2 regions of the Roseovarius sp. MS2 genome follow, and region 2 is predicted to be linked to the other one. Evidence: riboswitches for the same ligand, from Rfam matches in the RefSeq annotation. Region 2 holds a riboswitch; the other holds the start of a gene.
What was found. Region 2 has a riboswitch for thiamine pyrophosphate ahead of ACLGGT_RS15580 (ABC transporter ATP-binding protein). Riboswitches for the same ligand answer to the same signal wherever they lie in the genome.

Region 1: it holds a riboswitch for thiamine pyrophosphate, as region 2 does, so the genes downstream of both, thiC (phosphomethylpyrimidine synthase ThiC) here and ACLGGT_RS15580 (ABC transporter ATP-binding protein) in region 2, are expected to answer to the same signal.

The regions. Positions count from the first base shown of each region.
Region 1 is NZ_JBKHVF010000001.1:2,814,248-2,819,415, reverse strand. Features, by position in the region: gene gap (type I glyceraldehyde-3-phosphate dehydrogenase) at 1-750, shown strand, start outside; TPP riboswitch at 888-1,019, shown strand; gene thiC (phosphomethylpyrimidine synthase ThiC) at 1,132-2,934, shown strand; gene ACLGGT_RS13850 (hypothetical protein) at 3,088-3,231, shown strand; gene gap (type I glyceraldehyde-3-phosphate dehydrogenase) at 3,323-4,375, shown strand; gene coaD (pantetheine-phosphate adenylyltransferase) at 4,382-4,873, opposite strand; gene ACLGGT_RS13835 (CBS domain-containing protein) at 4,936-5,168, opposite strand, start outside.
Region 2 is NZ_JBKHVF010000001.1:3,167,853-3,173,020, forward strand. Features, by position in the region: gene ACLGGT_RS15570 (ABC transporter permease) at 248-991, opposite strand; gene ACLGGT_RS15575 (TenA family protein) at 988-1,644, opposite strand; gene ACLGGT_RS15580 (ABC transporter ATP-binding protein) at 1,657-2,382, opposite strand; TPP riboswitch at 2,428-2,527, opposite strand; gene ACLGGT_RS15585 (heme NO-binding domain-containing protein) at 2,655-3,257, shown strand; gene ACLGGT_RS15590 (diguanylate cyclase domain-containing protein) at 3,254-4,264, shown strand; gene bchO (alpha/beta fold hydrolase BchO) at 4,371-5,168, opposite strand, start outside.

The DNA of each region.
Region 1 (5,168 bases), 350 kb from region 2:
TTGGATTGGGACGGGGTTGATGTGGTGCTCGAATGCACCGGCAATTTCAATGATGGTGCCAAGGCCCGCACCCATCTTGAGCGCGGCGCGCGCAAGGTGCTGATTTCGGCCCCGGCCAAGAACGTGGATCGCACCGTGGTCTACGGCGTCAACCATGACGCGCTCTTGGCCTCTGAGCGGATGATCTCGAACGGCTCTTGCACCACCAATTGCCTCGCGCCGCTGGCCAAGGTGCTGAATGATACAATCGGGATCGAGAGCGGCATCATGACCACGATCCACGCCTATACCGGTGACCAGCCGACGCTGGACCGTCGCCACAATGACCTCTACCGCGCCCGCGCCGCCGCGATGTCGATGATCCCCACCTCGACCGGGGCCGCCAAAGCGCTTGGTGAGGTGCTGCCGGAACTCGCGGGCAAACTCGACGGCTCTGCCATCCGCGTGCCCACGCCCAATGTCTCGGCGGTGGACCTGACCTTTGTCGCCAAGCGCGACGTGACCAAGGCCGATGTCAACGCCGTGGTGGCCGAGGCCGCCGCTGGCGCGATGAAGGGCGTTCTGGGCTATGATCCCGAACCCAAGGTCAGCATCGACTTCAACCACACCGAGGAAAGCTCGATCTTCGCCCCAGATCAGACCAAAGTGATCGGCAACCGTCTGGTGCGGGTGCTGGCATGGTATGACAACGAATGGGGCTTTTCCTGCCGCATGGCCGATGTCGCCGTTGCCATGGGCCGGTTGCAGTAAACAAGCCCTCACATTTTGTGCAGCGCCGGGCCGCGATACGCGCAGCCCGGCACTTTGCCATTGGAACGCGCCAATCTGCCTCTGGGCTCGCAGGCCCGAAACTTCGGGTTGCGCGGCCCTGTGTTACCGCTTACGCTTCTCCTACGCAGGGGAGTCCCAACTGAGGGACTGAGAGGCGGCTGGCAATCATCTTTGCGGATATTGCAGTGTCGCGACCCTTTGAACCTGACCCAGTTGATACTGGCGTAGGAAGCTAGGGCTCGCGATCATGCCACGTTCCGGCAGATCCCATGGCCTGAACCGGGGCGTATATGCTGCCCTCCTGCCTCCCTGCCACGCTCATCTGGTCTCTTTGTAGAAACTGACTCGAGGAGCACCAAAATGAACGTCCCCACCCAGAACATCACCCCTAGCGTGACCACGGGCCCCCTGCCCGCCTCTAGAAAAATCTATGTGACCGGCCAGCACTATCCCGAAATCGCAGTGCCCATGCGCGAAATCTCGACCCATCCCACCGCAGGCGAGGCACCGCTGGCCGTCTATGATAGCTCTGGTCCCTATACCGATCCGGACCGCACCACCGATATTCGCCAAGGCTTGCCGCCGCTTCGCCGCTCGTGGATCATGGCGCGCGGGACTGTGGAGGATTACGAGGGCCGCCACGTCAAGCCCGAGGATAACGGCTTTGTCACCGGCGATAGACTGGTGCCGGAGTTTCCGGTTCAGCACCGGCCACTGCGCGCCAAACCGGGGGCGGCCCCCACCCAACTGGCCTATGCCCGCGCAGGCCTTATCACGCCCGAGATGGAATTCGTGGCCATCCGCGAAAACCAGCTGCGGGAATTGACACCCTGTCACCGCGACGGCAACGACTGGGGCGCGAATATTCCCGACTACGTGACCCCCGAATTCGTACGGCAAGAGATTGCAGCAGGCCGCGCCATCATCCCCGCAAATATCAACCACCCGGAACTGGAGCCGATGATCATCGGCCGCAATTTTCTGGTCAAGATCAATGCCAACATGGGCACCTCCGCCGTCACCTCTTCGATGGAAGAAGAGGTCGAGAAACTGGTCTGGGCGATCCGCTGGGGCGCGGATACGGTGATGGATCTCTCGACGGGCCGCAACATCCACAACACGCGCGAATGGATCATCCGCAACAGCCCCGTGCCCATCGGCACCGTGCCGATCTATCAGGCGCTGGAAAAGGTGAATGGCATTGCCGAAGACCTGACATGGGAGGTGTTCCGTGACACGCTGATCGAACAGGCCGAACAGGGCGTGGACTATTTCACCATCCATGCGGGCGTGCGCCTGCACATGGTGCCAATGACGGTAAATCGGGTGACAGGCATCGTCAGCCGAGGCGGTTCGATCATGGCCAAGTGGTGCCTGCATCACCACCGCGAGTCCTTTCTTTATGAGCATTTCGAAGACATCTGCGACATCTGTCGCCAATATGACGTGAGCTTTTCATTGGGCGATGGGCTGCGCCCCGGTTCTATCGCCGATGCCAATGACGCCGCTCAATTCGCCGAGTTGGAGACGCTGGGCGAACTCACGAAAATCGCATGGCGCAAGGATTGCCAGGTGATGATCGAGGGGCCGGGCCATGTCGCCATGCACAAGATCAAAGAGAATATGGAGAAGCAGCTTGAATGCTGCCACGAGGCCCCGTTCTACACCCTTGGGCCACTCACCACCGATATTGCGCCGGGCTATGACCATATCACCAGCGGCATCGGGGCGGCGATGATCGGTTGGTTCGGCTGTGCGATGCTGTGCTATGTCACCCCCAAGGAACATCTGGGCCTGCCCGACCGCGACGATGTGAAAACCGGCGTCATCACCTACAAAATCGCGGCCCATGCAGCCGACCTTGCCAAGGGCCTGCCGGGGGCGCAGCGGCGTGACGATGCGCTCAGCCGCGCGCGCTTTGAATTCCGCTGGGAGGATCAATTCAACCTCTCGCTCGACCCGGAAACCGCCCGCGACTTCCACGATCAGACCTTGCCCAAAGAGGCGCATAAGGTGGCGCATTTCTGCTCGATGTGCGGGCCGAAATTCTGCTCGATGAAGATCAGCCACGACATCCGCGCCGAGGCCCAGAAAGAGGGTATGGCGGCGATGGCCGAAAAATTCCGCGAAGCTGGCGATATCTACCTGCCCCTTGACGAGTGATCAGACCTGATCGCAAGCCCCCGGTGCCCGGCGCCGGGGGCCGTTTTGCGCCTCCGGCCCCATGGCCAGCCCCCTCCCGGCCCTTGATCCGGCTTGCATGGCGGCAGCCTCTGTTGCATACCCTGCGGGACGCAGACGGCAAAGGCGCGCGGCATGACCAACACAATCGCGATTGGCCTTGGGGGGATCGTCCTAGTGGCGCTCGGTGCCGATGTCATATTGAACGATAGCCAATCCACCCTGTTCCTCGGGCGCAAGCTGATTGATCTGATCGAATATGTCGCCTTTTGGCGATAACGCAACTGACACTCCTCCGCATTGACTCGTTTCGAAATTCGTTTATGTTCGCCTTCAATTGTTAGCGCTAACATAACTCTCGGAGGATGCCATGCCCCTGAAACTTGCCATAAACGGATTTGGTCGTATCGGACGCAACGTGCTGCGCGCTTTGCTCGACTCGGACCGCCAAGACATCGAAGTCGTGGCCATCAACGATCTGGCCCCGGTCGAAACAAACGCCCATCTGCTCGAATTCGACAGCGTGCATGGCCGCTTTCGGGGTCAGATCACCACCACCGCCGACACGATTGACGCAGGCCGCGGGCCGATGCGCGTGACCGCCCTGCGCGACCCCGAAGCGCTGCCTTGGGGTGATGTCGATATCGTGCTGGAATGCACCGGCATCTTTACAGACCGCGACGCCGCCGCCCGCCACCTCAAGAACGGCGCGCGGCGCGTTCTGGTCTCGGCCCCCTCAGCCGGTGCCGATCGCACCGTGGTCTACGGCGTCAATCATGCGGATCTGACCGCCAAGGATGTGATCGTTTCCAACGCCTCTTGCACCACCAATTGCCTCGCCCCCTTGGCCAAGGTGCTGCATGAAAGCATCGGCATCACCCGTGGTTTCATGACCACAATCCATAGCTACACCGGTGACCAGCCAACACTCGACACCATGCACAAGGACCTCTACCGCGCCCGCGCGGCGGGGCTCAACATCATCCCCACCACCACCGGCGCTGCCCGTGCCGTGGGCCTCGTGTTGCCCGCCCTCGCCGGGCGGCTCGACGGCACCGCTATCCGCGTGCCCACCCCCAATGTCAGCGTCGTGGACCTGACATTCGAGGCCGCGCGCGACACCAGCGTAGACGAGATCAACGCCGCCGTCAGCGGTGCCGCCAACGGCGCGCTTTTGGGCGTGCTCGATGTTACCAGCTGCCCGCTTGTCTCCTCGGACTTTAACCACGATCCCCACAGCTCGATCTTTGCCACCGATCAGACACGGGTGATGGAAGGACGGCTTTGCCGCGTGCTCAGCTGGTATGACAACGAATGGGGCTTTTCCAACCGCATGCTCGATGTCGCCGCCGAAATGGGCCGCCACCTCGAAACCGGGCGCGGCCCCGTCCCGCACCACACGCGGGTGATGGAACCGACCTGAGCAGCCTTAGGAAAACTTGGCCAGCAGCGCTTCGCGGACCGGGGGGGTGACAAACTTGGTCACATCCCCGCCCAGCCGGGCGATTTCCTTGACCAGTTTGCTGGCAATCGCCTGATGATTGGCATCCGCCATAAGAAAGACGGTCTCGACCGAATTATCCAGCGCCCGGTTCATCCCGACCATCTGGAATTCATATTCGAAATCCGCCACCGCGCGCAGACCGCGCACGATCACCTGCGCGCCCACATCATGGGCGCAATTGATCAGCAGGTTCTCGAAGGGATGCGCCACGATTTCGGTGCCGGTCTGCGCGCTCAGCTTGGCACATTCCGCCTCGATCATCTCGACCCGCTCTTCCAGCGAAAACAGCGGCCCCTTGTCCCGGTTGATCGCAACCCCCAGAACCAGCCGATCCACCAGCACGGCTGCCCGGCGGATAATATCAATATGGCCCAAGGTAATAGGGTCGAACGTGCCGGGATAAAGACCAATGCGCATGCGGCCCTCCTTTGCTGCAATCGCCGCTCACGCAACAATACTATGCAAGGCGATGCAAGCGCTTAGTAGCCCATGATCATCCCTTCAAGGGCTGTCTTCTCCATCGCCAGCTCTTCCAGCCGCGCCTTAACCACGTCGCCGATGGTCACGATCCCCACCAGCTTGCCCGCCTCCACCACCGGCATGTGACGGAACCGGCCATCGGTCATACGCGCCAACACCGCATCAGATGTATCCTGCCGCGAACAGCAAACCGGATTACGGGTCATCATTTCAGACACGGTTTCGGTCATGC
Region 2 (5,168 bases):
GGTAGCGGTAGCGGTAGCGATAGCAAAGCGGCTTTGAGCAACTCACTTAGAAAAGCTCTGCGACTTAGCGTTATGGTCATGGCCTCTGGTGCCATAGGGTTGAGTATCGGACCTAGAGTTCGTGACATCAAGCGGCATCCCAGATCCACAAGTTCGGCTCACATCGTAGCTTATTCCCAACCGCAAGCAATGAGCGCAAAGCGACCCCCAAACTGACACCGCATCACCCAACGCAAACCCCCGTTCCTCACCCCACCGCCTTGCCATCCAGCCACCGCCGACAGCCCCGGTCCACCCCGGCATGCAGGCAAAGCGTCAGCACTGCCAGCACGATGAGGGCCGCGAACATGAGGTCGATCTTGGCGCGGCCATTGGCCAGCAGCATGAGATAGCCCAGCCCCTTGGAGGCCCCCACCCACTCGCCGATGATCGCCCCGATGGGGGCATAGACCGCCGCGAGGCGCAGACCCGAGGCAAAGCCCGGCAGGGCGGCGGGCACGCGGATATGCCACATAAGCCGCGCGCGGTTCGCCCCCATGACGCGCGCGAGGTCGAGCCACTGCGGCGGCGTGCGCATCAGCGCGTCAAAAAAGGCCGATGTCACCGGAAAATAGATGATAAGGAGCGCCATCGCGACCTTGGACCAGAGGCCATAGCCCAACCAGAGCGTGAGGATGGGCGCGAGGGCAAAGACCGGGATCGCTTGGGAGAATACCATGATCGGGCGGATGAGCCGGCGCGCCATGGGCGACGAGGCCAGACCAATCGCCGAAAGACCGCCCAAGATCGCGCCCAAGGCCAGACCGATCAATACCTCTGCCGCCGTTATTGTGGCATGATGGGCAATCAGCGCGCGGCTGGCCCAGAGGGTTTCCGCCACGCGGCCCGGCCCGGGCAGAATGAAGGGCGGCAGCGCCGCGAGCGTCACCAGCGCCTGCCAGAGCACGAGTGCAAGGGCTGTCGAACTTGCGATGGTGACAAGGCGGCTCATGCGGCGGGGTATCCGGCAAGGGCCGCGTCAAAGAAGGCGCGTTCAAGACGTGTTGCCGTAACAAAGGCGGATTGCGCGGCGGCTTGATCCTCGGGGGTGAGGCTGGGCCAGACCTGATCAAACTGACCGCGCAGATATGTCACAACCCCCTCGAACCCCGGCCCGCTGTGAAGGGTGATCCATTCCCCGAACCAGAACGGCAGGTCTGCGGCGCGGTTCGCATGCGGTCTGGCCCAATCCAGATAGGTCCATTCGGCCACGCTGAGGACCGCAATCATCTGCGCATAGCTGCCTGATTTTGCCGCTGCGCGCATCAGTGCCTGAAATTCGGCTGTGATCGGATGGGGCGTTACAGGCGGCTCAGTTGTTCCGCCAAGCGCCGCGATTGCGCGCAGGAAATAGGTATTCTCCGGCCCCGAGATCAGCCCGAGAAACTGTGCCGCCGGAATGGCATCGGGCAGGCTGGGCGCATGGGCGATGGCAGAGGCCAGAAGCCGCACGAAATCCTCGATAAAGAGGTAATCCTGTTGCAGATAGGCGAGCATGCGGGCCTTGGGCAACGTGCCCGCCGCAAGCTGATCGGTGAAGGGGTGCCGGGTGGCGGCCTGCCAATCGGTGGCCACAAGGGATTTGAGGTGTTCGGTGGGGTGCATCTTTTTCTCCTGTCAGGCGGGGGCGCGCAGGCGGGCCAAAAGACGGCCCTGCGCCGCGAGAGTTTCGGGGTCATCCACGGCGCGTGGCACCGGGGCTGCGGGCGGGGTCACATCCTCTAGCCCGGTTTCGGTCAGGATGTGGATGGCATGGCCCATGCGCGCGGCCTCAGCCGGGTCATGTGTGACCATCAGGACTGTGCGCCCTGCCAGATGGGTGGCCGAAAGATCCTGCATCTGCGCGCGGGTGCGGGCATCGAGGGCCGAAAACGGCTCGTCCAGCAAAACGATGGGGCGGTCCTCCATCAACGTGCGGGCCAGTGCCACGCGCTGTTTCTGCCCCCCCGAGAGCGCATGAGGCCGCTTGTCTGCATGGTCGGCCAGACCGACCCGCGCCAGCATCTCGCGCGCGCGCGCCACGTCGCGCGACATCCCGCGCAGCCGCGCCCCAAGCGTTACATTGCCCAGCACATCGAGCCACGGCATCAGCATGTCGCCCTGTGCCATCAGCGCCATGCGCCCTGACAGTGGCCCGCCATCAGAGGCCGTGATCGTGCCGGTAAACTCTGTCACCTCATCCACCCCGGCGATCAGGCGCAGCACCGTGGTTTTGCCCACGCCCGAAGGGCCGAGCAGGCAGGTGATGCGCCCGGCGGACAAGGTCAGCCGCAGTGGGCCAAATACCGGTACAGCGCCAATCCGGGCGTGGCCATCAAGGGTCAGACTGGGCGGGGCGGTCATGCGCGGCCTCTTCAAACAGGGCTCGCGGGCAGGGGGATGGCGCGCCGCTGCGCGGTTTCCGTTCCCTCCGCCGGTGCGAGCCGGATCAGGTTCGATGGGTTGGTGCAAGACCTCTCAGCCCCAAGGGGCACCCCAACGGATGCTCCAGATGTAGCCGCAGCGCTCTGCGATGACAAGGGCGCGATAGGGGCTGCAATATACTGAGGATTTTAGATGTTCAGGGGGCCTTAACCCTTGGCTGTCAGGATGCAGGCATCTGAGAGGAGGGTGTCATGCACGGGCTGGTCAACCGCGCGATTGAGCGATTTGTCAGGGATACCTATGGGCGCGATGTCTGGATTGGCACGATTCAACGATTGAACCTGGGTTTTACCGAGTTTGAAGCGATGATGGTCTACGAGGCGCGCATCACCGAACAGGTGTTGACCGCGGTTGGCGCGCGATTGGCGCGCGGGCGTGACGATCTGCTTGAGGATATCGGCACCTATCTGGTCTCGCACCCCGCGACCGAGGCGCTGCGCCGTCTGTTGCGCTTTGGGGGGGTGGATTATGTGGAGTTTCTGCATTCTCTTGATGATCTGCCAGAGCGCGCGCGCCTTGCAGTCGCCGATCTGGGGCTGCCCGCGCTGGAATTACAGGACCGAGGGGCGGGGGTTTATGCTCTGCATGTGGGGCTGCCCAAGGGGCATGATCTGCGGCTTGGCCCGGTGGTGGTCGGGCTTTTGCGCGCCATGGCGGATGACTATGGCGTGCTTGCGCTGGTCGAGCATCAGGGGGATGGCGCGGATTATGAGATCATTGAGGTGCGTTTGTTGGATGAGGGGTTCGCGCATGGGCGGGCCTTTGCTCTGGGGCTTGGGGAAAGCGCGGCATGACTGTTCAGGATAGGGGGCTTTTGCCGCTGCTTGCGGGGCTTTGCCCGATGCATGCGGTTCTGGATGCCGAGGGCCATCTGGTGCAGGCGGGGCCAACCTTTGCCAAGCTCTTTGGTGCGCGCGCGCTGCAGGGCATGCGGTTTCTGGATCTGATCGAACTGCGCCGCCCGCATCAGGCGGGGAATATGGCGGATCTTCTGGCCTCCGCCGGGGCGCGGCTTCGGCTGCGCTTGCGTGCTCCCCCCCATACGGCGCTCAAGGGCGTGCTTTTGCCATTACCGGGGGGCGGGGCGGTGGTGAATCTCTCGTTCGGGATTTCCGTGGTCGAGGCGGTGCGCGACTTTGACCTGACCGGCGCTGACTTTGCGGCGACGGATCTGACGACCGAGATGCTCTATTTGATCGAGGCAAAATCCGCCGCGATGGACGCCTCGCGCAAGCTGAACCTGCGCTTGCAGGGCGCACGCATTGCCGCGGAAGAGCAGGCGTTTACGGATATGTTGACGGGGCTGCGGAACCGCCGCGCCCTTGACCATGTGCTGGATCGGTTGATGCAGAGTGAGCAGGATTTCGCGCTGCTGCATCTCGATCTCGATTTTTTCAAACAGGTGAATGACACATTGGGCCATGCGGCGGGCGATCATGTGCTGCAAGAGGTGGCGCGGCGCCTGCGCGACGAGGTGCGCAGCGATGATTTGATTGCCCGTGTGGGGGGCGATGAATTCGTGATCCTGCTGCTTGGCATGACAGAGCGGGCACCCGTGGGCGATTTGGCAGATCGGATGATTGCCCGGCTGGAAAAGCCGGTTCCCTATCGCGCGCAGCACTGTCGGATTTCCGGCAGTATCGGCATCACGCTTAGCTGTGCCTATGACAGCCCCGAACCCGTGCGGATGATGGCCGATGCCGATCTGGCGCTCTATGCTGCCAAGGGGCGGGGTCGGGGCTGTGCGCGGTTTCACGAAAGCCCATTGCCACGCGCGGCCCCGGCGCATGGCATCGCCTGAGCGCTTAACGCAGTTTCAGAGAAAGTTGACAGGCTTTCCCTGTAGGACATCGCGCCAAATCAAACAGCCACACCGTTTCGGTGTTTCACCGTAAACCCGAAGCGCATCAGTCGGGCCAGTTGCCCGGATCAAGGATTGCGGCCAGAACGCGCGCGGCATCCTCTTCTTGGGCCACATGGCCAAGGCCATCCAAAGACAGCGTGCGCGCCCGTGGCATCTGCGCGGCGGCGCGCGCGGAGGTTTCTGGCGGGACGGCCAGATCGCTGGTGCCCGTGATCAAGAGGCAGCGATTGGGGATCGCGCCCAGCCGGGTCAAGAGCGGGGCGACATCCCATTGGGCCATCATCTGCAAGGTGCCATCGACATGCGCACGGTCCCCGATCAGCCGCGCATAGAGAGCGAGACCTTCGGGCGTGAGGCGCGATCCGGTGCTCTCGATCAGACGGCGGGCGCGGGTGAGTTTGTCGGTGCCAAGGGTAAAGAGCGTGGGCGTCAGCGGATTAAGCGCCAGAACCTTGGCGAGAACCGGAAAGAGCCAGCCCGCCACACCCTCGAACGGGCCAAGGGCCGCGTTGACGCAGGCAATGTCGGGCGGCTGGTCTGTGGGCGTCCTCAGCCGCGTGGCGAGTTCCAGCGCGATGGCCCCGCCTGCGGAATGGCCGAGGATCAGATCGGGGTGCCACCCCTCCGACTGGCAAAGCGCCGCGATATCCCCGGCCATGCCGGGCAGGCCCAGACGCCGCCGGTTTCCCGCGCGCGAGAACCCCTGACCGGGAAGATCCAGCGCAATGACCCGGTGGCTTAGCGCCAAAAGCGGCATCAGATCGCGCCAACTATGGGTCGAGGCCCCCGCCCCGTGCAGCAAAAGGGCAAGAGGACCGTTGCCCATTTCCTGCAGATGCCA